DNA from 4 places in the Mesorhizobium sp. HAY1-8B genome. Region 3 is predicted to be linked to each of the others. Evidence: predicted binding sites of a transcription regulator. Region 3 holds the regulator's gene; each other region holds the start of a gene.

Evidence for each region. The regulator PhoB, encoded in region 3, activates phosphate uptake and scavenging genes when phosphate is short. The targets are predictions, from matches to a motif close to TGTCATNNANCTGTCAT.
Region 1: the regulator PhoB is predicted to act here: its motif matches at 2,334-2,350, upstream of phnC (phosphonate ABC transporter ATP-binding protein).
Region 2: the regulator PhoB is predicted to act here: its motif matches at 3,884-3,900, upstream of AC1VON_RS04525 (PhoX family protein).
Region 4: the regulator PhoB is predicted to act here: its motif matches at 3,379-3,395, upstream of AC1VON_RS16650 (LTA synthase family protein).

Annotation. Positions count from the first base shown of each region.
Region 1 covers NZ_CP200321.1:6,931,944-6,937,634, reverse strand. The annotation lists gene phnE (phosphonate ABC transporter, permease protein PhnE) at 1-331, opposite strand, end outside; gene phnD (phosphonate ABC transporter substrate-binding protein) at 387-1,295, opposite strand; gene phnC (phosphonate ABC transporter ATP-binding protein) at 1,398-2,255, opposite strand; gene AC1VON_RS33330 (DUF1868 domain-containing protein) at 2,489-3,199, opposite strand; gene AC1VON_RS33325 (DapH/DapD/GlmU-related protein) at 3,291-3,908, opposite strand; gene phnL (phosphonate C-P lyase system protein PhnL) at 3,905-4,612, opposite strand; gene phnK (phosphonate C-P lyase system protein PhnK) at 4,615-5,391, opposite strand; gene AC1VON_RS33310 (alpha-D-ribose 1-methylphosphonate 5-phosphate C-P-lyase PhnJ) at 5,388-5,691, opposite strand, start outside.
Region 2 covers NZ_CP200321.1:902,524-908,214, forward strand. The annotation lists gene AC1VON_RS04505 (flavin-containing monooxygenase) at 1-84, shown strand, start outside; gene AC1VON_RS04510 (MarR family winged helix-turn-helix transcriptional regulator) at 176-661, shown strand; gene AC1VON_RS04515 (GNAT family N-acetyltransferase) at 658-1,338, shown strand; gene AC1VON_RS04520 (hypothetical protein) at 1,361-1,585, opposite strand; gene AC1VON_RS04525 (PhoX family protein) at 1,818-3,821, opposite strand; gene AC1VON_RS04530 (hypothetical protein) at 4,094-4,681, shown strand; gene AC1VON_RS04535 (response regulator) at 4,781-5,443, opposite strand; gene AC1VON_RS04540 (sensor histidine kinase) at 5,440-5,691, opposite strand, start outside.
Region 3 covers NZ_CP200321.1:285,290-290,980, forward strand. The annotation lists gene xylF (D-xylose ABC transporter substrate-binding protein) at 1-26, opposite strand, end outside; gene AC1VON_RS01395 (ROK family protein) at 297-1,541, shown strand; gene AC1VON_RS01400 (hypothetical protein) at 1,696-1,896, shown strand; gene phoB (phosphate regulon transcriptional regulator PhoB) at 1,905-2,594, opposite strand; gene phoU (phosphate signaling complex protein PhoU) at 2,716-3,423, opposite strand; gene pstB (phosphate ABC transporter ATP-binding protein PstB) at 3,450-4,253, opposite strand; gene pstA (phosphate ABC transporter permease PstA) at 4,250-5,101, opposite strand; gene pstC (phosphate ABC transporter permease subunit PstC) at 5,105-5,691, opposite strand, start outside.
Region 4 covers NZ_CP200321.1:3,560,181-3,565,871, reverse strand. The annotation lists gene fabF (beta-ketoacyl-ACP synthase II) at 1-939, opposite strand, end outside; gene AC1VON_RS16665 (acyl carrier protein) at 974-1,210, opposite strand; gene fabG (3-oxoacyl-[acyl-carrier-protein] reductase) at 1,410-2,147, opposite strand; gene fabD (ACP S-malonyltransferase) at 2,207-3,154, opposite strand; gene AC1VON_RS16650 (LTA synthase family protein) at 3,401-5,362, shown strand; gene AC1VON_RS16645 (pilus assembly protein) at 5,409-5,691, opposite strand, start outside.

The DNA of each region.
Region 1 (5,691 bases), 6.6 Mb from region 3:
AGATATAGACGCGCCCGAGCGGGAAGTTATATTCCTGGGTGCCGGTATCATGCGGCGAGGCAATGTCGAACAATGCCCGCCAGACATCGTTCCAGTCCTTGGGAACCAGCCAGCTCAGGAAATCCAGAATGTGCGGCAGTCGGTCGAAGAAATGGCCGGCATTGGCCTCGTCGGCGAACCACATGCTGGCGAACATGGCTGCGAGCAGCAGGCTGACGCCGAGCACGGTATAGAGCCGGCGCAGCGACGTCTGGCGTCGCCAGGCGTCGGCCATCTGATGGGTGGCGCCAGAAGAGGCTGTCAAAGAGGGGGCTGTCACGGAAAGGGTCATGATCGGAGATGCAAAAAGGGCGGTGTTTTGAACACCGCCCTTTCCGATTTCGCCGTTAGCCGCCAATGGCTGCCTTACGGGCTTCGACGATGACGTTGTAGAAATCCGGCTTCACCGGAACGTAGCCGGTGAAATCGCCACCTTCGACGCCTTCGAAGCAAGCCTTGTCCTTCTTCGGCAACTCGGTGAAGAAGGCGGCGAGCTTGGCGGTCATCTCGTCGCCGAGCGCGGTGCGCACGACCAGCGGGCCGTTCGGGATCAGGCCCGAGCGCCAGACTTCGACGAAGTCGTTCGGATCGACGGCGCCCTTGGCGACGACCTTGTGGAAGGTGCCGGAGGTGAAGCCGTTCTTGAAGTCGCCGATGCCCGAGGAATCATCGACCGCGACATCGACCTTGCCGTCGCGCACGGCCAGGATGTTGTTCTCATGGCCGCCGCTGAACTGCGTCGAAGCGAAGAAGGCTTCGTTCGAGGCGCCGGTGTCCTTCGGAATCTGGGTCAGCGGGATCAGGTAGCCGGAGGTCGAATCCGGATCGGCATAGCCGAGCTTCTTGCCCTTGGCCGACTTGATGTCGGTGATGCCGGAGGACTTGAGCGCCAGGCCGATCGAATAATAGCCAGTCGCGCCGTCGGTCTGCTGGGTGGTGAGGATAGGGGTGACTGCCTTCGGATCCTTGATATAGACGCTGGCATAGCCGGAGGCGCCGAGTTCGGCGAAGTCGAGCGTGCCACCGAGCAGGCCCTGGATGACGCCGTCATAGTCGGCGGCGGGGAACAGCGAGACCTTCTCGAAGCCGAATTCGGCCTTCAGATGGTCGGCCAGGCACTGGTAGTTGCGCAGCCGGTCGGTTTCGTTTTCACCGCCCAGAATGCCGACGCGGAATTCCTTCAGATCGGCGGCGTGGGCCATGCTGGTGGCCATGGCGAGCACCGAAACGGCGCTGAAAACCATCTTCCTGAACATCTGTTATCTCTCCTGTAGGTTCCGGCCCCGCGCCGGCAGCGTTATTGATTTCGACAGATGCCCTTGACGCGGGCGGACGATCCAGGCCGCTCTTTCTTGAACTCAGTAACCCGGGAATGCGGGTTCGAGCGGTCCGGCGGATGCGGCGATCTTTTGCTTGAAGGCAACGCTGGTGGAGGTGATGGCCTCCGATATCTCTGCGCCATTGCTGTCGGCGCCATAGACTAGGCGCACGGCCTCACGGTTCAGCTCTTCGGGCGGGCCGTCAAAGACGACCTTGCCGGCGGCCATGCCGATGATGCGGTTGCAATAGGCGCGCGCGGTATCGAGCGTATGCAGATTGGTGACGACGGTGATGCCTTCGCGCAGATTGATGTCCTGCAGGGAATCCATCACCACCTTGGCGTTGAGCGGGTCGAGCGAGGCGATCGGCTCGTCTGCGAGGATAACCTTGGGCTGCTGCATCATGGCGCGGGCGATGGCGACGCGCTGCTGTTGTCCGCCTGACAGCGTGCCGGCGGGCTGCAGAGCGGTGCGGGCGATGTCAAGCTGCTCCAGGGCCGCGACCGCCTCGGCGCATTCGGCGCGCGAAAACATGCCGAGAAGGTTGGACAGGGTCGAACGATGGTTCAACTTGCCGAGCAGCACGTTGGTCAGCACATCGAGGCGCGGCACGAGGTTGAACTGCTGGAAGATCATGGCGCAGTCGCGCTGCCAGCGCCGCAGCGGCGAGCCGCGCAGCTGGGAGACCTCGGCGCCGCCAAAAAAAATCGACCCCTGGCTGGGGTCGACGAGACGGTTGATCATGCGGAGAAGGGTCGATTTGCCAGCGCCCGAACGGCCGATGACGCCGACCATCTGACCCTGCGGGATCGAGATGTTGACGTCGCTGACGGCGGTGTTCTTGCCAAATCGTCGGCTGACACCGCGGATTTCGAGCGTGGCAGAGCTTGCTGACATGGGCTGGTTCCAGTCCGGTCCATATTGATCGTCAGGCATTCGCCTAACGCAGCCACATGAACCTGCCGTGTCGCCAGCATGTCAGTTTTGTTACGCTACACAGGCTTGGCGGCTGAAGCGCATCGCGCTGAAACGAATTCATGCGATGCGCTTCAGGTCTTTGTAATTATGCATGTCGTTCTCCCAAAACCGAGGTCACTTTCGGGCGACATGCATTGGCGCCTTGCGGACAATCAGCCGAGCACCAGCAATTCCTCGAAATGCTTCATGTCGCGGAAAGCGCAGAAGGCGGGCGCCTTGATCTCGATTATCGGAGCCTGCCTTGCGAAAAGCGCCAGGCAATCGTCGAACAGCGCCTGCCATGCCGCTGCCCTGTCGTTGGCGAGACGCTGGATCTGGTAGGCGAAGGTGATGTGGAAGACGTACGTGTCGTGATCGGGGTGCCGGTAGCCGAACGGCACCGCCAGCGCATCGCGCCATTGACGCATGATGCGCACGTCCTCGTCCGTCGCGCCGGCCACGGTGAGGCCGGTCGGCACGACCTCGACCACCTTGATGTTGAACGGGCCGAAGCCCTCGAAACCCTTCAGGCGTTCCAGATAAAGGCGAGTCATTGCGTCGATGCTGGTGTCGAGTGGCACGTCCTGCGGCCAGTAGGGCAGGCGGCGGCGATATTCGATGATGCCCTGGAACAGGGTCATGTGCAGGCTGGAGACGGGCGTGAACGCGAGCCGGTCGGCGTCGGCCATCGCCAGCATCTTATCACGCACGGCAAGCACCACGGCCTCGGATGGCGAACCTCCGACCAGGTGGCTGACGACGGTGTTGCCAGGCTCGGTCAGGAAATTGCCCGACGTGTCGTAGCGGGTGCCAAGATGCGCAGGCGGGGTCGGATTGGAGCCGGCAAAGAATCCGGCGAGCGAGGGTCTGACGGTATCGGGCATGGCGATCTCCTTGGGGGAAATGGCGTCCTGTCCGAGTCCTGTGTCAAGGATGTGAACAGGCTCCCCGATGACGATGATGTGAGGGATTCACCTACCCCTCGTATTTCTCCAGGAACGCTTCGGCCGACAGCTCGCGGAAATCGTCGAGCGACGCGCGCAGCCTGGCGTGGTCCCAGTCCCACCAGGCAAGCGCCTGGTAGCGTTCGGCGGTGCGGCGGTCGAAGCGCTCGCGGATCGGTTTTGCCGGCACGCCGGCGACGATGGTGTAAGGCGCGACATCCTTGGAAACCACCGCGCCGGCGCCAACCGCCGCGCCATCGCCGACGGTAATGCCGGGCAGGACGGTCGAGCCATGGCCGAGCCATGTGTCGTGGCCGATGGTGACGCGCTTGGCGCGGCGCTCAGCGAAGAATTCGCTCTCATGCTCGGCGTCATCCCAATAGTCGGAGGCGCGGTAGGTGAAGTGGTGCAGCGTCGGTCGCCAGGTCGGGTGATTGGTGGCGTTGAGGCGCACGGCGGCGGCTATGTTGGCGAACTTGCCGATCGTCGCGCACCAGACGGCGCAATCCTGCATCATGTAGGAATAGTCGCCGAGCTCGCTTTCCGAAACCCGGCTGCGGTCGGCGATCTCGGTCCAGCGGCCAAGGGTCGAGTTGTGCACCTCCGCCGTCGGGTGGACCAGCGGCGTTTCCGACAATTTCCTGGTCATGCGGCGAGTTTTCCGGGAGCAAAGGCGGTGACGTCGATGATGCGGTCGGCAACCGCCTCGCGCACATCGTGATCGTGGAAGATGCCGAGCAGGGCGACATCCGCCGCCTTCTTGGCGGCGATGAGTTCGATCACCACGTCGCGGTTGGTGGCATCGAGCGAGGCGGTCGGTTCATCGAGCAGCAGGATCGGGTGCTCGGTGATGAAGCCGCGCGCGATGTTGACGCGCTGCTGCTCGCCGCCTGAGAAGGTCGCCGGCGGCAAAGCCCAGAGTTTTTCCGGCAAATTGAGCTGCGCCAACAGTGCGCGCGCCTTGCCCCTGGCCGCCTCGCGCTCCTCGCCGCGTTCGACCAGCGGCTCGGCGACGACATCGAGAGCCGAGACGCGCGGCACGGTGCGCAGGAACTGGCTGACATAGCCGATCGTTTGCCGGCGAACGGCAAGCACGGTGCGCGGGCTGGCATGGGCGAGATCGATCAGCCCGTCCTCGTGCCTGACGATGATCTGGCCTTCGTCGACGGCGTAGTTGCCGTAGAGCATTTTCAGGATCGAGCTCTTGCCGGCACCGGACGGGCCGCCAAGTACGGTGCATTCGCCGGCCTTGATCGAGAACGAGACACCGGAAACGACAGGCAGTTTGATGCCGTCGCGCAGATGCATGGTGAAGCTCTTGGCGACGTCGGAGACAACGAGGGGCGTCGGCATGGTTACACCTGCAGGATGGAAGAAACGAGGAGCTGCGTATAGGGCGCGCGGGGATCGTCGAGCACGCGGTCGGTGAGCCCGCTTTCGACGACGCGGCCGTCCTTCATCACCATCATGCGCTGCGACAGCAGGCGTGCCACCGCGAGGTCGTGGGTGACGACGATGGCCGCGAGACCAAGATCGGTGACCAGTCCGCGCAAGAGATCAAGCAGGCGCGCCTGCACCGAGACATCGAGGCCGCCGGTCGGCTCATCCATGAACACCAGCCGTGGCCCGGTGACGAGGTTGCGGGCGATCTGCAGGCGCTGGCGCATGCCGCCGGAAAAGGCGCGCGGCTCGTCGTCGATGCGGTCTTGCTCGATCTCGACGCGCGACAGCCAGTCGACCGCCGTGGCGCGGATCTTGCCGTAGTGGCGGTCGCCGACCGCCATCAGCCGTTCGCCGACATTGGCGCCGGCCGATACGGTCATGCGCAGGCCGTCGGCGGGGTTCTGGTGGACAAAGCCCCAGTCGGTGCGCATCAGGAAGCGGCGCTCGGCCTCGCTCATCCTGTAAAGCTCACGGAACTGGCCGTCGCGCATGCGGTAGCTGGCGGTGCCGGAAGAGGGCAGCAGCCGCGTCGACAGGCAGTTGAGCAGCGTCGTCTTGCCGGAGCCGGATTCGCCTACGACAGCCAGGACCTCGCCCGGCCACAGGTCGAAGGAGACGTTGTCGCAGCCGACACGCGAGCCGTAGAATTTGGAGAGCGCCGAGACGCGCAGCAACGGTTCGTCGGTCATTGGGCCGGCTCCATTTTTTCCGAGGCATGAAGGACATCGGGGGCAAGGTGGCCGCGATGGCCATCGGCCCGCCGCTTCTCGCAGTGGTCGGTGTCGGAGCAGACGAACATGTGGCCGCCATGGTCATCGAGGATGACCTCATCGAGATAGACATTCTCGGCCGCGCAAAGCGCGCAGGGCTGGTCGAAGGTCTGCACTTCGAACGGATGATCCTCGAAGTCGAGGCTGACGACTTCGGTGAAGGGCGGCACCGCGTAGATGCGCTTCTCGCGGCCGGCGCCGAACAACTGCAAGGCCGGC
Region 2 (5,691 bases), 620 kb from region 3:
TGCTTTGCCAATGCCGCCATATTGGGCAAGGCGATCGCCAGGCGCATCGCCGGCTCCTCCCGGCCCTCGGGCGTGTCACGCTGATTTGATCGCGGAGGCGGGCGACAAGCATGTCGCCTCGACATTTTATATGCCATGTTATATAACATGTTACAAATTATCGTGGGAAATGATGATGGAAGACGTTATCCGATCGCTTGGCTATCTCTGCCTCGGCAGCCGGCTGAAGCGCATTGGCGAACAGTTGCAGGCCGATGCGCAACAGCTGCTCGACGGCCTGGAGGTTCCGCTTCAGTCGAGCCAGTACCCCCTGCTGGCCGCTCTTGACAGGCTCGGGCCCCTGGCCATCGGCGAACTGGCGCAATCGCTCGGGCTGACACAGCCGGGCGTGACACGGAGCGTGTCGCTTCTGGCCGAGTTGGGCCTGGTCGAAGCCATTCAGTCACAGGGTGACCAGCGACGGCGGGTGGTCTCGCTGACGGGCAAGGGCCAGCGGCTGGTCGATGTGGCGAAACGGGATGTGTGGCCACGCATCGAAAACGCTGTCGCGGATCTGTGCCGGGACCTTTCAGGGCCGCTTCTCGATCAACTCGCTGCCATCGAGGATGGGCTGGCCGCGGCCCCGCTCGATCGCCGTGTCAAAACGGGTGCCGTGCAATGAAACATGTTCTCGATCGGCCCGTCTGGAGCGCGCTTGAGACGCGGCATCGCGCCTTCGCGCAAGGCGGCGATCTCGCCAGGCGCTATTCGCCGTCAATCGCCCTCTTTGCCGCCACCGCCGCGGACGATTCCGCAAGCCTGCAGGCGCTCGGCGATCTTGTTGGCCCGGATGAGAGCATCATCTTGGCACAAGCCGACACCATTGCCCTTCCGCCGGGTCTCGCGGCCATCTCGACCGCCGACGCCGTCCAGATGATTGCCGAGGCACCGTCGCAGACCGTGTCTGATGAACGCATCCAGCCCCTGACGCGAGAGGACGCTGTCGAAATGCTGGCCTTGGCGTCGCTCACCAAGCCCGGCCCGTTCACATCGGGCGCCTTGAGCCTTGGCGCCTTCTGGGGCGTGAAGGTCGAGGGCAGGCTGGTGGCGATGGCCGGCGAGCGCATGAAGCAGCCCGGCTATACCGAACTCAGCGGCGTGTGCGCGCACCCCGAGTTTCGCGGCACCGGCCTTGGCCGGCTGCTGTCCGTGTTTGTGGCCAACCAGATTTTCGCACGCGGCGAAATCCCGTACCTTCACGCCTTTGCCACAAACGCCGGCGCGATAAGGCTGTACGAGTCCATTGGCTTCAGCTTGAGGACCCCGATCAATGTCGCTGTCGTTCAGCGCGCTGCATAGGGCTGGACGCGAACGCCGACATTCACGCTGATTTCGGTTCGAGCCGGCGGAAACCGACGGCTTCCATCAACATCTCCTCGTCGACCATGCCGGCATTGTGGAGCGCAAGCAGGGTGAGGGCGATTTCGCGCGCCTCCGGCGAATCGGGCTGCGCGCCGCGCCGCAGGCAGGCTTCGTCAAAGACGCGCTGCAGCCTGGCGATTTCGCCAGGCTTGAGCAGGCCACGATCATAGACTGACTTCGACATGGCAGCGGTCTCCCGGGAACGACCCAAATGCATGCCGCCCAAAAGTGACTCCGGTTTTTGGGACAACGACATGCACAAGACAAAGACCTAACGCGCGTCGCACGAATCCGTTTCGACGCGCGTTGGGGCGCCACCAATAAATTGCCAATCTGTCCCGAGGCTTGAATGAGTTACGGCCGAGGAGAGCTTTCGTGAACCGAAACCCCTCCTCGGATAGCAACCGGCGCCGGGATCAGACCGCGATCTTGCCGCCGCCTTGCCTGGTGATGGCGACGACCGCCGGCCGGACCGGCATGTCGGGCTTGAAGTCGGGCCAGCGCGTCGACGGATCCTCGTAGTAGGACGGGCGGCCAAAGCCTTCCCAATCCTCGCCGCCATCGCCCGGATGCTGGACGGCGACGAAGGCGGTCTGGTCGTCGGGCGCAAACAGCGGGCCGCACATTTCGGCGCCGATCGGCACGCGGAAGAACAGTTTCGAGGTCGCCCGCGCGGCACCTTCCGTGTCGACCGCCCACAGGCCGTCGGTGCGCCCGGTGGCTTTCGGGCCCTGGCCGTCGGTGGCGACCCACAGGCGTCCGGCCGAATCGACCGCGCAATTGTCGGGCATGCCGAACCAGCCATTGGCCGTCGTCGCCGTCGAGAAGGTGGCACCGACATCCGCGACGGAAGGATCGCCGCATTTCAGCAGCACTTCCCGTTTGCCCTTGGCGGCCGTGAAATCGCCGTCGGTCTCGGTGATCTCGATGATGTGGCCGAAGGCATTCTCGGCGCGCGGGTTGGCGGCATCGACCTGGTCGGCCTTGCGCTTGGAATTGTTGGTCAGCATGACATAGACCTTGCCGTTGACACCATTGGGCTGGATGTCCTCGGGTCGGTCCATCTTGGTGGCGCCGAGCAGATCGGCGGCGCGCCGTGTCTCGATCAGCACGTCGGCCTGGCTGGCGAAGCCGTTCTCGGCCGTCAGCGGGCCTTGACCAAAGACGATCGGCAGCCAGTCCACCGTGCCATCCTCGGCGAATTTGGCGACATGCAGTGTGCCTTCGTCGAGCAGGTCCTTGTTGGCGGCATGGTCGTTGGGGTTGAAGGTGCCCTTGGTGACGAACTTGTAGACATAGTCGAAGCGCTCGTCGTCGCCGAGATAGAAGACGACGCGGCCGTCCTTGGCGACGATCGATTCGGCGCCCTCATGCTTGAAGCGGCCCATGGCGGTGCGCTTCCTCGGCGTAGAGGTCGGATCGTTGACGTCGACCTCGACGATCCAGCCGAAGCGATTGGGTTCGTTGGGCTCCTTGGCGAGGTTGAAGCGGTCGTAATGCGCGCCCCATTCATAGGCGCCTTCGGGAATGCCGAGACGCTTGTAGTTGGCGGCTTCCTTGTGGCCCTCGGGCAGTTCGCCGGAGAAATAGCCATGGATGTTCTCCTCGGCCATCACATAGGTGCCCCATGGCGTGACGCCGCCGGCGCAATTGTTGATGGTGCCGAACACCTTGGTGCCGGACGCGTCGGCATTGGTCTTGACGCGGTCATGGCCGGCGACCGGTCCCGACAACACCATTTCGGTGGTGGAGGTAATGCGGCGGTTGAGCTTGCCGTCGCGCACCACCTGCCATTTGCCGCCCTCCTTGCGGATCTCGACGATGGTGCCGCCATGCGCCGCCATTTCGACATCGACCTGCTCCTTCGAGAGCGGGGCGACCTCGGCCTTCTTCTTCCCGTCCTTCTCGACGATCGAAACGATGCCGGGGAACATCAGATGCGAGTTGGTGTATTCGTGGTTGACCACGAGCAGGCCGTGCTCGGCCGAGCCGTCGATCGGGATGTAGCCGACATAGTCGTTGTTGTAGCCGAACTGCCTGGCCTGCGCCTCAGCCGACTGCTTCGTCGGGTCGAACTCCGGCGAATCGGCAAACAGCGGATCGCCCCAGCGCAACAGCACGTCGGCATCATAGCCCGGCGCGACATGATGCTTGTCGTCGATGCCGGCCTGAAGCTCGTCGAACTTGAAGGCCGAGCCTTCCGCGGCGCGCGCATCGTCCGCGGCGATCATGGCCAGCGGGCTGACCGTGGCGGCGATCGCCGAGACGGCGAGCGATCCCTTCAGGAACCCCCGGCGCGAGAACCGCGCGGCGATGATCTCGCCCATGGTGCGGTTGCCGGTCGGGTTGATGGCCGGTCCTTCGTTTTCCTCGAGCAGGCTGGTGCGGAATCGGGCGTCGGGAGAACGATGTTCGGTCATGGGGGCCTCTGGCTTTGGAGTGGCTGGAGCTTTTGTCGCCTTTCGACCACTACAGCCGGCTGATCACATTTTCGTGACATCATACCTGCTCTGAGGCTCCGCGCGAGGCAGTTGTCATCCATGACATCGGACTTTGGTCCAGTCTTGCGCTTCCAAAGGTCCTGGAGGACAAACGCAACGGTCGGAGGTCGCTTCCGGTCAATACATCTTTCGGCGATGTTGCTGGTTGCAACGTTGGGGTGGGCGCGCCGGCTCAATCGACGGAGATCAGGATGAACGGATCGATCACGGCCCGTTGTTGCCGGCTGGCGCTCGTCACTGCGGCTGCTTTGCCGTTGACCATTGCTCCCTATCGAATCGCGCTGCACGGCTCCGCCCCCGGAATCGATGCCGCCACCGCACAGGCCGCCAAGGGCGGCAATGGCGGTGGCAACAACGGCAACGGTAACGGTAACGGTGGCAGCAACGGCGGTGGCAACAGCGGCAACGGAAATGGAAGCGCCGGCAGCAGCGGCAACAGCGGCGGCAATAGCAGCAACGGAAATGGCAATAGCGGCAACAGCGGCGGCGATAGCGGCAACGGAAATGGAAACGGGGGCAATTCCGGAACAGATGGCGGTGATGACGGTGGCGGCGACTCGGGATCGGGCGCCGGCCAAAGCAGCACCGGCACCAGCCATGTCAACGCCACAACCGGCGACAAGGTCAGCGTGGACGGCAGCAAGATCTCGGTCGAGCACCCTAACGGCATGACGGAAAAGATCGAGAACGGTCGTTTCAGGATGCGCGACGCGCTCGGCCGCACGATCATCGACCGTCGGGCCACGCCCGCCGATGTCAGGCGTCTCAAGGCCTTGTGAGGCCGGTCAACAGGCAACGACCAGCTTCACACGTCACCTCCGCCGCCCCCGGCGGAGGTGACCTCCTCTTGTCCGGCTCTCGCGCGGTTCCGCGATGGCCTACGTGCGGTTCCTGTCTCGGTCGCGCAACTCACGCATCATGAGGGCAGCCTCGGTGCGGTTTCGCACGTTGAGTTTCGACAGCACCCCGGTCATGTGGTGCTTGACCGTCTTCTCCTGCAACTCCAGGCGCAAGGCAACCTCCTTGTTGCTGAGCCCCTCCGCCACCAACCGCAGGATTTCCGTCTGTCGCTCGGTCAGTTGCCGCAGCCGGTCCGCTTCGCCATTTGCAGGCTGCGGGGACTGGAGATCGGACAGCAGCCGCGCCGACAGCGTCGGCGAAAGATAGCTCTCGCCGGCCGTGACGTTGCGCAGGATGTCGGCGAGTGCGCGCGATCCGACACCCTTGAGGATATAGCCTTGCACCCCGGCATTTAGGGCCTTGGTGACATCGGCATTGGCCTCCGAAACGGTCAGCATGACGATCTTCTGGGCGGGGTGGTTGGCAAGGATGCTTGCAACCGCGGCCAGGCCGCCGCCCGGCATGGAGATGTCAAGCAGCAATATGTCGGGCTGCACCGTCGAGGCGATGCGTTCGGCATCCTGCGCCGTCGCACCTTCGCCGACGATCTCGAAGCCTCCGATCTCCGACAGGCTGCGCGTCACGCCTTCGCGAAACAGCGGATGATCGTCGACAATAGCGATTCGAATGGCGCCAATCATGCTTGCTCCTCAACCGATAGACTGATTACCAATCGCGTGCCTTGTGCTCCGGTCAAGGTCTGGAACTGGCCACCAATACTTTCGACCCGCTCCCGCAGGCCGGCTAGCCCCAGCCCCTCGACCCGCGCCGGATCGAATCCCGGCCCGCTATCCGACACTTCAACAAAAAGCCGGCCATTCTTCATCCCGGCACGCACTGCCTGATCCTTGGCCCGCCCGTGGCGATACGCATTGTTCAGCCCTTCCTG
Region 3 (5,691 bases):
AGGATGGCGGCCGTGAATCTCTTCATGATATCCTCCCTGCGCCGCGTATGGCGCGACCAAACTGACCCAAAGGCCGGCACAGAGGCTCTATTTTTTCGAGCCTCAAAAAAAATACTGATCCATCGTCGGAACGCTGTCAACATCGATTCTGATGGATCTTGAGGTGTCGCGGACTTTTTTCGAGCCCCGCAATAAATAAATGACAGCACCAGCCGCTTCTGCCAGTATTTGCCCCAGTTGCCGGCAGTGTTCGAGGGGCAGGAAGAACCGCGGCGACCGGGAGGATGTGGGAAAGTATGTCGGTCGGAATCCGCCACGACGATCTGCGCCGGCGCAACCGCGCCATGGTGATTGCGGCCGTGCGCCGGGCCGGCCAACCCTCGCGCACCGAGATCGCCGCGACCACCGGCCTCAGCCATTCGACCATATCGGCGATCTCTTCCGACCTGATCGGCGAAGGCATCCTGGCCGAGGGCAAGCCGAGCGAGGCCGGTACGCTCAAACGCGGCAGGCCACAGGTCGGCCTCGGCCTCAACCCGGAGGCCGCGGCCATCATGACCGTCGTGCTGTCGCTGAATTTCCTGTCCGTCGCCGTCATCGACTATGCCGGCCAGGTGATATCAGAGGAACAGCGCCGGCTGGACACGCTGACCATGTCGCGCGAGGCGCTGATCGGTGAATGCGTCGCCATTGTACGGCGCCGCCTCGAGGATCCCGATATCGACGTGCGCAGCGTCGCCCGCATCGCACTGGCGATCCAGGGCATAACCGACACCAAGGCCAGGGCCATGCTGTGGTCGCCGATCACACCGCAGACCGACATCGCCTTCGCCGACATACTGGAAGCCGAGTTCGGCATCCCGGCCACCATGGAGAACGACTGCAACATGATGGCGGTGGCGCTGCGCTGGCGCGACCCCGAACGCTACCGCGACGACTTCATCGCCATCCTTTTGTCGCACGGCATCGGCATGGGCCTGGTGCTGAAGGGCGAACTGTTCACCGGCACCCATTCGTCGGGTGGCGAGTTCGGCCACATGATCCATCGGCCAGGCGGCGCGCTCTGCCGCTGCGGGCGGCGCGGCTGCGTCGAGGCCTATGCCGGCAACTACGCCATCTGGCGCAATGCCAGGCAGCTTGGCGAGGACACCGAACCGGTCGCCGACGTCAGCGACACGCAGATGCGGGCACTGGCGACGACGGCACGGGAACGGGCCGGGCCCGAGCGCGAAGCCTATCGCAAGGCCGGCGAAGCACTGGGTTATGGCCTCGGCAGCCTGTTCGCGCTGATCGATCCCGCACCCGTGGCCATGGTCGGCGTCAGCGCCGCCGCCTTCGACCTGATCGAGCCGGCATTGCGCGAGGCGATCGCCCAGACCGCCGGCGGCCAGCACTCGAAATCGATTTCGTTCGACACCGAACCGAACGAACTCCCCCTGATCCGCGAGGGCTGCGCCATGCGCGCACTGACCTTCGTCGATCAGGAGATCTTCGCGCCGGGCGTGCAGGCAAGAGGGAGTGCTGGAAAGAGCGTTGCCTGAAACCCGCGCGGAACCCCTTGGACTTCTGGAAAGGCACGGCCGGGCGCCGTGACTGCGCGTCTCAACCGCTTGACTGAGCGTCCCAAGCCATCGACGGCTTCGGCAATCGCGACATCCATGCCGTGTGATCGGAGCGACGCCGACGCAGGAGACAGTGGAAAGTTCGACACCGGTGCAGATGCGCAAACCCGACAGCACGCTCGACATGGCAACGGCACGGCGAATTGAATGGCCATTTCCGCGAGGCGAGGAATGTTTCGCCACGTGGACTTCCGTTGTCGCGGCATCATCTTTGCTGGTATTCGCGGGCGTATTGATGTTTGCCGTTATTATCTTTCGCACTCGCGCCGGCTGAGCGCTCCTTTAATCCTCGCGGATCGCGTAGCCTGCCCCACGGATGGTGCGGATGACGTCGGGCATGCGGCCATTGTTGACCGCCTTGCGCAGGCGGCCGACATGCACGTCCACGGTGCGTTCGTCGATATAAATCGTCTCACCCCAGACATTGTCGAGCAACTGGCTGCGCGAGAACACGCGGCCGGGATGGCGCATCATGAATTCCAGAAGGCGGAATTCGGTCGGCCCGAGCCGGATCTCGCTCTTCTTGCGGTAGACCCGATGCGATTCACGGTCGAGCACGATGTCGCCGACCTTGAGCACGCTGGACAGCACTTCGGGCTTGGCGCGGCGCAGCAGCGCCTTGACGCGCGCCATGAATTCCGGCGTCGAGAACGGCTTGACCAGATAATCGTCGGCACCGGTCGAAAGGCCACGCACGCGGTCGCTCTCCTCGCCGCGCGCCGTCAGCATGATGATCGGCAGCCGTTCGGTCTCGGGCCGCATTCTTAGCCGGCGACAGAGTTCGATACCGGACACCGCCGGCACCATCCAGTCGAGCACCAGAAGATCGGGCACGTTTTCCTGCAGCCGGATTTCGGCTTCATCGCCGCGGGTTACCACCTCGACCTGATAGCCTTCCGATTCCAGATTGTAGCGGAGGAGCACGCCGAGCGGCTCCTCGTCCTCCACCACCATGATGCGTGGTGCGATCATTGACTGGTCACCTCTAAAGCAATCCCGGGAAAAATATGTAACGGTTTTCCATCCTGAATTGCGTGAAACAAAGAGATAGAGCGGTTCGGCGTTTCCGCGAAACGATGAACCGCTCCAACGCTCAAGCCGCCGGCGCCGACATCGCCGTCTCGTCCTGTTTGGGGCGGTTGGCGGGCAGTTGCGTGCCGGTCAGGACATAGTACGCGTTCTCGGCGATGTTGGTCACATGGTCGCCGATGCGTTCGAGATTCTTGGCGCAGAACAACAGATGCGTGCAAGCGGTGATGTTGCGCGGATCCTCCATCATGTAGGTCAGCAGCTCGCGGAACACCGAGGTGTATTTGACGTCGATGCGTTCGTCGTCGGCGCGCAGCTTCGCAAGCGCGGCGGCATCGCGCGCCGCATACTCCTCGATCACGCCCTGCACCTGGATCAGCACCAGCTGCGCCATGGCGTCGATGGAATGCGACAGGTCGCGCGGCGTTGCGGTGAGACCGACGGTGCCGACGCGCTTGGCGATGTTCTTGGCAAGGTCGCCAATGCGTTCGAGGTCGCCAGCCATGCGGATCGACCCGACGACATGGCGCAGATCGTCTGCCATCGGCTGGCGCTTGGCGATCAGCGTGATGGCGCGATCGTCGAGTTCGCGCTGGCGCGCATCCATGATGGCGTCGTCGGAAACCACGCGCTGTGCCAGCGCGTTGTCGGAATTCAGCAGTGCCTTGGTGGCGCCGCCGACCATCGAGCCGGCGAGATCGCCCATGTCGCTGATCAGCCTGCTGATCTGTCCGAGATCCTCGTCGAAGGCTGCGACTGTGTGTTCGGCCATGATCCTGGTCCTCGTAATGCGTGCGATCAGCCGAAGCGGCCGGTGATGTAGTCTTGCGTGCGCTTCTCGCGAGGCGACGTGAAGATCTTCTCGGTGCGGTCGAACTCGACCAGTTCGCCCAGATACATGAAGGCGGTCTGCTTCGAGACGCGCGCCGCCTGCTGCATGTTGTGGGTGACGATGACGATCGTGTAGTCGGCCTGCAGCTCGTCGATCAGTTCCTCGATCTTGGCGGTCGACAGCGGATCGAGCGCGGAGGCCGGCTCATCGAGCAGGATGACCTCCGGCTTCACCGCCACCGTGCGGGCGATGCACAGCCGCTGCTGCTGGCCGCCCGACAGGCTGAGGCCGCTGGCATTGAGCTTGTCCTTGACCTCGGTCCACAAAGCGGCGCGCTTCAGCGCCTGCTCGACACGGCCGTCCATCTCGGCCTTGCTGATCTTCTCATAGAGCCTGACGCCAAAGGCGATGTTCTCGTAGATCGACATCGGGAACGGCGTCGGCTTCTGGAACACCATGCCGATCTTGGTGCGCAGCAGGTTGAGGTCCTGCGAGCGGTCGAGAATGTTCTGGCCGTCGAGCAGCACCTGGCCCTCGGCGGTCTGCTTGGGGTAGAGTTCGTAGATGCGGTTGAAGACGCGCAGCAGCGTCGACTTTCCGCAGCCGGAAGGGCCGATGAAGGCGGTGACGCTGCGCTCAGGCAGCGACAGCGTGATATCCTTCAGCGCCTTCGATTGGCCGTAGTAGAAGTTGAGGTTCTTGACCTCGATCTTGGCCTTGGCCGCCGCCTCGGCGGCGATCGTCATGTCTGGAGACAACATCTGGCTCATTTGTCCTCTCTGCGTCCGGTCAGGCTGCGCGCAAAGATGCTGAGCGCGAGAACCGTCAATGTGATTATGAGTGCGCCGGTCCAGGCCAGCTGCTGCCATTCCTCGTAGGGACTGAGAGCGAACTGGAAGATGGTGACTGGCAGGCTGGCCATCGGAGCGTTGAGATTGCTGGACCAGAACTGGTTGTTCAGCGCCGTGAAAAGAAGGGGTGCGGTCTCGCCGGAGATGCGGGCGATAGCCAGCAATATGCCGGTGACGATGCCCGAAAGTGCCGCGCGATAGGCAACCGAACGGATGACCACCCAGCGCGGCGCGCCGATCGCGGTGCCGGCTTCGCGCAACGCGTTCGGCACCAGATTGAGCATGTCCTCGGTGGTGCGCACGACGACCGGGATGACCAGGATGGCCAGCGCGACGGCACCGGCGATCGCCGAGAAATGCCCCATCGGCCGCACCATCAGCTCATAGACGAACAGGCCGATGATGATCGATGGCGCCGACAGAAGGATGTCGTTGATGAAGCGCACCACGGTAGTGAGCTTCGAGAAGCGGCCGTACTCGGCCATATAAGTGCCCGCCAGCACGCCGATCGGCGTGCCGACAATAACGGCGATGACCGTCATCACCACGCTGCCGTAGATGGCATTGAGCAGGCCGCCGGCGTCGCCGGGTGGCGGCGTCATTTCCGTGAAGACCGAAAGATTGACGCCCGCGAGGCCCTTGTAGAGCAGAGCGCCGAGGATGAGCGCCAGCCAGGCCAAGCCGATGCCGGCGGCGACGACGCACAGCGTCATCATCACGCCATTCTTGCGCTTGCGGCTGTGGTGAAGCGATGCGGCTATCGACATCGGTCAGGCTCCCGTGCGGGCATCGATGCGCATCAGCATATAGCGTGCGATGGCAAGGATCAGGAAGGTGATAACGAACAGGATCAGGCCGAGCGCGACCAGCGAGGAGGTGTAGAGATCGCCGACGGCTTCGGTGAATTCGTTGGCGATGGTCGCCGAGATGGTCGTTGCCGGCGCGAACAGCGAAGTGCTGATGCGGTGGGCGTTGCCGATGACGAAGGTCACCGCCATTGTTTCACCAAGCGCGCGGCCGAGAGCCAGCATAACGCCGCCCATGATGCCGATGCGCGTGTAGGGAATGACGACCCGGCGCGTGACCTCCCAGGTCGTGCAGCCGATCCCATAGGCCGATTCCTTCAGCACAGACGGCACCGTATCGAACACGTCCTTGGTGATCGAGGTGATGAAAGGCAGGATCATGATGGCCAGGATCATCGCCGAGGTCAGCAGGCCGATGCCATAAGGGGGGCCGGCGAACAGGCTGTTGAGGCCCGGAATACCGTGGAACACGCTGATGATGAAAGGCTGCACGGCCGTCTGCAGGAACGGTGCCAGCACGAACAGGCCCCAGATACCGTAGATGATCGAAG
Region 4 (5,691 bases), 3.3 Mb from region 3:
GGTGCCATGCGCGTTGATGTAGTCGACATCGGAAGGCGTAAGCTTGGCCCGGTTCAACGCCGCCGTCATGCAACGGAAAGCGCCGTCGCCGTCTTCAGCCGGCGCGGTGATATGATAGGCATCGCCCGTGAGACCGTAGCCGGTCACCTCAGCGTAGATTTTCGCCCCGCGTGCCTTGGCATGCTCGAGTTCTTCCAGCACCACGACACCGGCGCCCTCGCCCATGACGAAGCCGTCTCGGTCACGGTCATAGGGACGCGAGGCCGTCTGCGGCGTGTCATTGCGCTCGGTCGACAGCGCCCGACAGGCGGCGAAGCCTGCGATTGACAGCCGCGTCACCGGCGCTTCGGCGCCACCGGCGACCATCACGTCGGCATCACCCCACATGATCAGCCGGGCAGCATCGCCAATGGCGTGCGCGCCGGTCGAACAGGCAGTGACGACGGCATGGTTCGGGCCTTTCAGCCCGTGCCGGATTGAAACCTGGCCAGAGACAAGATTGATGATCTGGCCAGGGATGAAGAAGGGGCTGATGCGGCGCGGCCCACGCTCCTTGAGGATGATCGCGTTCTCGGCGATGCCCTCGATGCCCCCAATGCCGGACCCGATGAGCACGCCGGTGGCGCACTGCTCCTCATGCGTCTTGGGCTCCCAGCCGGAATCCTTCAGCGCCTCGTCGGCGGCGGCAATCCCGTACAGGATGAAGTCGCCGATCTTGCGCAATTCCTTAGGCTCGAGCACGGCCTCTGGATTGAAGGTAGCATTGCTGCCGTCACCACGCGGAATGACGTGGGCGACCTTGCAGGCAAGATCCTCCACCTCGAACTCGGTGATGCGCTTGGCGGCGCTGCGGCCGGTCAGAAGTTCCTTCCAGCTGTGCTCAAAGCCCATGCCGAACGGCGACAACAACCCAAGGCCCGTGACGACGACACGCCTCATCGCAGGTCCTCCCCGGTGATGACTGCGGAAAGCGTCAGGCCGAAGCCTTGTCGATGTACTTCACCGCATCGCCGACGGTCAGGATGGTCTCGGCCGCGTCGTCGGGAATCTCGACGCCAAACTCTTCTTCGAACGCCATGACGAGTTCGACCGTATCGAGGCTGTCAGCGCCCAGATCATCGATGAAGCTCGCCTGCTCCGTCACTTTGTCGGCATCGACGCCAAGGTGCTCGATGACGATCTTCTTGACGCGCTCTGCGGTGTCACTCATTTGGGCATCCTCGTCTTTTGTTTGTCTGTCTTCGTTAGCGGGCAGAATGCCGCTAATCAAGCTGAAAGATGGTCCTGCCGGAAACGCAACGGCTACGGACCGGTTTTTGCCCGAACCGCCGGGTTGCGGGCCGCATTACACGAAAAATGGCCGAGGTCCAAGGTGAAATGGTGTCTTTTCACAACCCCGCCATGTCTGGTCAAATCATGGCCATGCCGCCGTTGACATGGATGGTCTGCCCGGTGACGTAGGCGGCTTCGTTGGAGGCGAGGTAGGCGACGGCGGACGCCACTTCAACACTCGATCCCATGCGGCGCGTCGGGATCGCCGCCATGATCGCCTCTTTCTGCTTGTCGTTGAGCTTGTCGGTCATCGCCGATTCGATGAAGCCCGGGGCAACGCAGTTGACTGTGATGTTGCGGGTGGCGATCTCCTGCGCCAGCGACTTGGAGAAGCCGATCATCCCGGCCTTGGAGGCGCAGTAGTTGGTTTGGCCGGGATTGCCGGTGACACCAACCACCGAGGTGATGTTGATGATGCGGCCATGGCGGCGGCGCATCATCGGATGGGTGAGTTCGCGCGTCAGCCGGAAAACGGCGGTCAGATTGACTTCGATCACGCTGTCCCAGTCGGCGTCCGACATGCGCACGAACAGCCCGTCCTTGGTAATGCCGGCATTGTTGACGAGGATGTCGACGCCTTCGAGATCGGCCTCCGCCTTCTGGCCAAGCGCCTTGACCTCGTCGCGATTCGCCAGATTGGCCGGAAACAGCTTTACCCGGTCGCCGAGTTCGGCGGCCAGTGTCTCAAGTTTCTCGATGCGGGTGCCGTGCAGGCCGACAATGGCGCCTTGCGCATGCAGCACGCGGGCGATCGCCTCGCCGATGCCTCCCGATGCGCCGGTGACGAGCGCCTTGCGGCCGGTCAGTTCGAACATTTTTGTCTCCTGATCTGAGAAAACACCCTTCACACGGAAGGGGTCAAATCGCCAGTGTATTATGCGAGTGCGGCCAGTGCCGCCTCAACATCGGCCGACGTGCCGACAGCCGATGTAGCGATATCGCGGTTGATGCGCCGTGCCAGGCCCGACAGCACCTTGCCGGCGCCGATCTCGTAAAGCGTCGCGACGCCGTTGGCGCCGAACCACTCCACCGTTTCGCGCCAGCGCACGCGGCCGGTTATCTGCTCGACCAGGCGCCGGGCGATCTCATCCGGATCGCCGGTCGGGGTCACGGTGACGTTAGACACCACGGGAACCGCCGGCGCGTTCTTCACCACTCCGGCGAGCGCGTCGCGCATGACGTTCGCCGCCGGCGCCATCAAGGCGGAATGGAAGGGCGCCGAGACCTGCAGCATCAGCGCCCGCTTGGCGCCCTTTTCGGTGCACAGTTTCGCCGCCAGTTCGACCGCGGCCTTGGCGCCGGAGATGACCAGCTGGCCGCCGCCATTGTCGTTGGCGATCTGGCAGACCTTGCCGGATCCTTGCGCGGCCTCGGTGCAGGCGGCTTCGACATCCGCCTGCTCCAGTCCGATGATCGCCGCCATGGCGCCCTCGCCGGCCGGCACCGCCGCCTGCATGGCGTTGCCACGAATGCGCAGCAGTCGGGCTGCATCGGCGACGGAAACAAAGCCGGCGGCGGCAAGGGCCGAATATTCGCCCAGCGAATGGCCGGCGACATAAGCGACCTTGTCCTTCAGCGAGAAACCGCGCGCTTCCAGTGCCCTCACGGCAGCCAGCGAAACCGCCATCAGTGCCGGCTGCGCATTGGCGGTCAGCGTCAACGTCTCTTCCGGACCTTCCCAGATCAGCTTCGACAGGTTCTCGCCAAGCGCGTCGTCGACTTCCTGGAAGATCCTGCGCGCTTCCGGAAAGGCATCGGCAAGATCCTTGCCCATTCCGACAGCCTGGCTGCCTTGTCCCGGAAAGGTGAATGCGACGGCCATGCTAGGGCTCCCGAAGACTGGTTGTGCTTGCCTGATAACACGAATTTTTCCTGCCTGTGGCGCAAGGCAGCCCGCCAAGTCAAGCCCGGCTCGGCCTGTCTCCAGACCTGAACCCTGCGCCGAGTGCCTGTTCCGAAAGGGCTTTTTGGCGATCACTCCTGATGAAAACCGCTCACGAATCGTTCGCTGGCTCTTCTTATTTCCGCCACAGGCGCTAGCTTTGCGTGACAATTATATGACAATCGCATGATTTGGGTTGTCGCTGGGTGGGAAGTTGAAGTGGCAAAGAGTTCGAAACGCGCCGGTAAAGCCGCGCCTCAGTTCCTGGAAGACGATCCGTCCACCGGCTATCTGCCGGGCCGGACATGGCCGGTCGTCCGCTACGGATTGATCAGCCTGGCGATCTCAACCATCCTGGTGTTCGCCATCGAATTGATCGTGCGCGGTGACTTTGCCGGCACCGTCTCCTTCTTCCTGCAGCCGCTCAAGCCGGGCTGGACGACCATCGTCGTGTTCGCGCTGATCCTGATCGGCCTCGACGCCGTGCTCGGCCGCAGCCATCAGAGCCTGATGATTGTCGCGCCATTGACGCTCTCGCTGGCCTTTGTCGGCCACCAGAAATCGCATTATCTCGGCGATCCGCTCTACCCGACGGATTTCCTCTACGCCCGCCAGATCTTCGCCCTGTTGCCGCTCCTGGTGCGTGAACGGCCGATGACCGCGCTCGCCATGGTCGTCGGCATCGTCGCCGGCCTATCGCTGCTCGTCTACGGCTGGCGGCTGTGGCGCCGCAAGGTTCCCGCGCTCAGCCACAAGGGTCGCCTTGCCCGGCTGACGCTGGCGGTGCCGCTGCTCGCCTTCTTCGTATCGATCATGGACTATGCCACCTTCTCATGGACCAGGGATCGGCTGCAGATCATCCCGATCATGTGGGACCAGAAGGAAAACTACGCCTCCAACGGCTTTGCGCTGGCCTTCGCGCTCAACGTGCCGATGGCCCATGTCTCGGCCCCCCCGGGCTATACGGAAAAGGCGATCGCGGCGATCGACCGGCCGCAGATAACGGCCTCGGTGCCTAATGAAAAGCCAGACATCATCGTCGTCATGAGCGAATCCTTCTGGGATCCGACCAAGCTGCCCGGCGTCACCATCACACCGGATCCCATTCCCACCGTGCGGGCATTGCGTTCCGGTTCGATGTTCTCGCCTGAATTCGGCGGCATGACCGCAAATATCGAATTCGAGGCGCTGACCGGTTTTTCCAACGCTTTCCTGCCGGCCGGCAGCATCCCCTACCAGCAATATGTGCGCACGCCGACACCATCGATGGCGACCTTCCTGAAGAGCGAGGGCTACCGGGCGCGCGCCATCCATCCGGGCACCAACTGGTTCTGGAACCGTGGCGCGGTATACGCCGATTTCGGTTTCAACGATTTCAAGTCGGAAGAGACGCTGCCGCCCATGGAAAAGCGCGGACCGCTGGCATCGGATGCGGCGATGACGGATGAGATCATCCGGGAAGCCGACGCCAGTGACGATCCGGTGTTCTTCTTCGCGGTCAGCCTGCAGAACCATGGCCCCTATGAACCGAACCGCTATTACAACCCGACCCACGCCGTGCAGGCCCCGATCAGCCAGTGGGCGCGCGATTCGCTGTTGAGCTATGCGGAGGGTTCAGCCGACGCGGACCACGGCCTTGAACGGCTGATCGAATGGGCCAAGAAGCGCGAACGGCCGACGATTGTCGCCTTCTTCGGCGACCATCTGCCGCCGCTGGGGCCAGTTTATGTCGAGACCGGCTTCCTGAAGGACAACGTCGCGCCACGCAAGGAGCCGACACCGCAAGCCGCCCTCGACCATCACGAGACACCGCTGATCATCTGGTCGAACCGCTCCGGTCCGGTCGCGGATCTCGGCACGGTCAGCCCGGCATTCCTACCCTATCACATACTCACCGCAGCCGGCATCACCCATCCCTACTACACGGGCTTCCTGGGCGAGATGCGGGAACGCTACCGCGTCGTCGACCGCAACCTGCTGCTGACCCCGGCCGGCGAAGCCACGCCCGATTGGTCACGTCAGAAGGAGATCGATCCGGCAATCCGCGATTTCCGGCTCATCCAGTACGACATGATGTTCGGCAAGCGCCATGCCGCGCCCGACTTCTTCCCCGAGACGGTCGACAAGATCGTCGCCCATACGAGTTAAGGGTTCCACATCCTTCAGATGCGGCAGCCCTCTCGAGATCGAGCGCTCAGTTCGTGAGTTGCAGCTTCGAGAACTTGTTGGCGATCTGCTGAAAGACGTTCGGCAGTTTGGCCGGGTCGTTGACGGCATAATAGTCGCTCGGGTCGGAAGCGCAGGCGCTGTAAAGCGCCCGGTTGGCGGCGGTGTCTGACTGCAGCACCATCGTGTAGATCTGCACGCCTTCGTTCTTCAATTGCGTGCAAACGCTCTTGGTCCAGCCGTCGACATTGCGGGCCGCCGTCGTCTGGTTGTCCGACCCGAAGCGGCCACCCGCCAGGTAGCCATAGGAC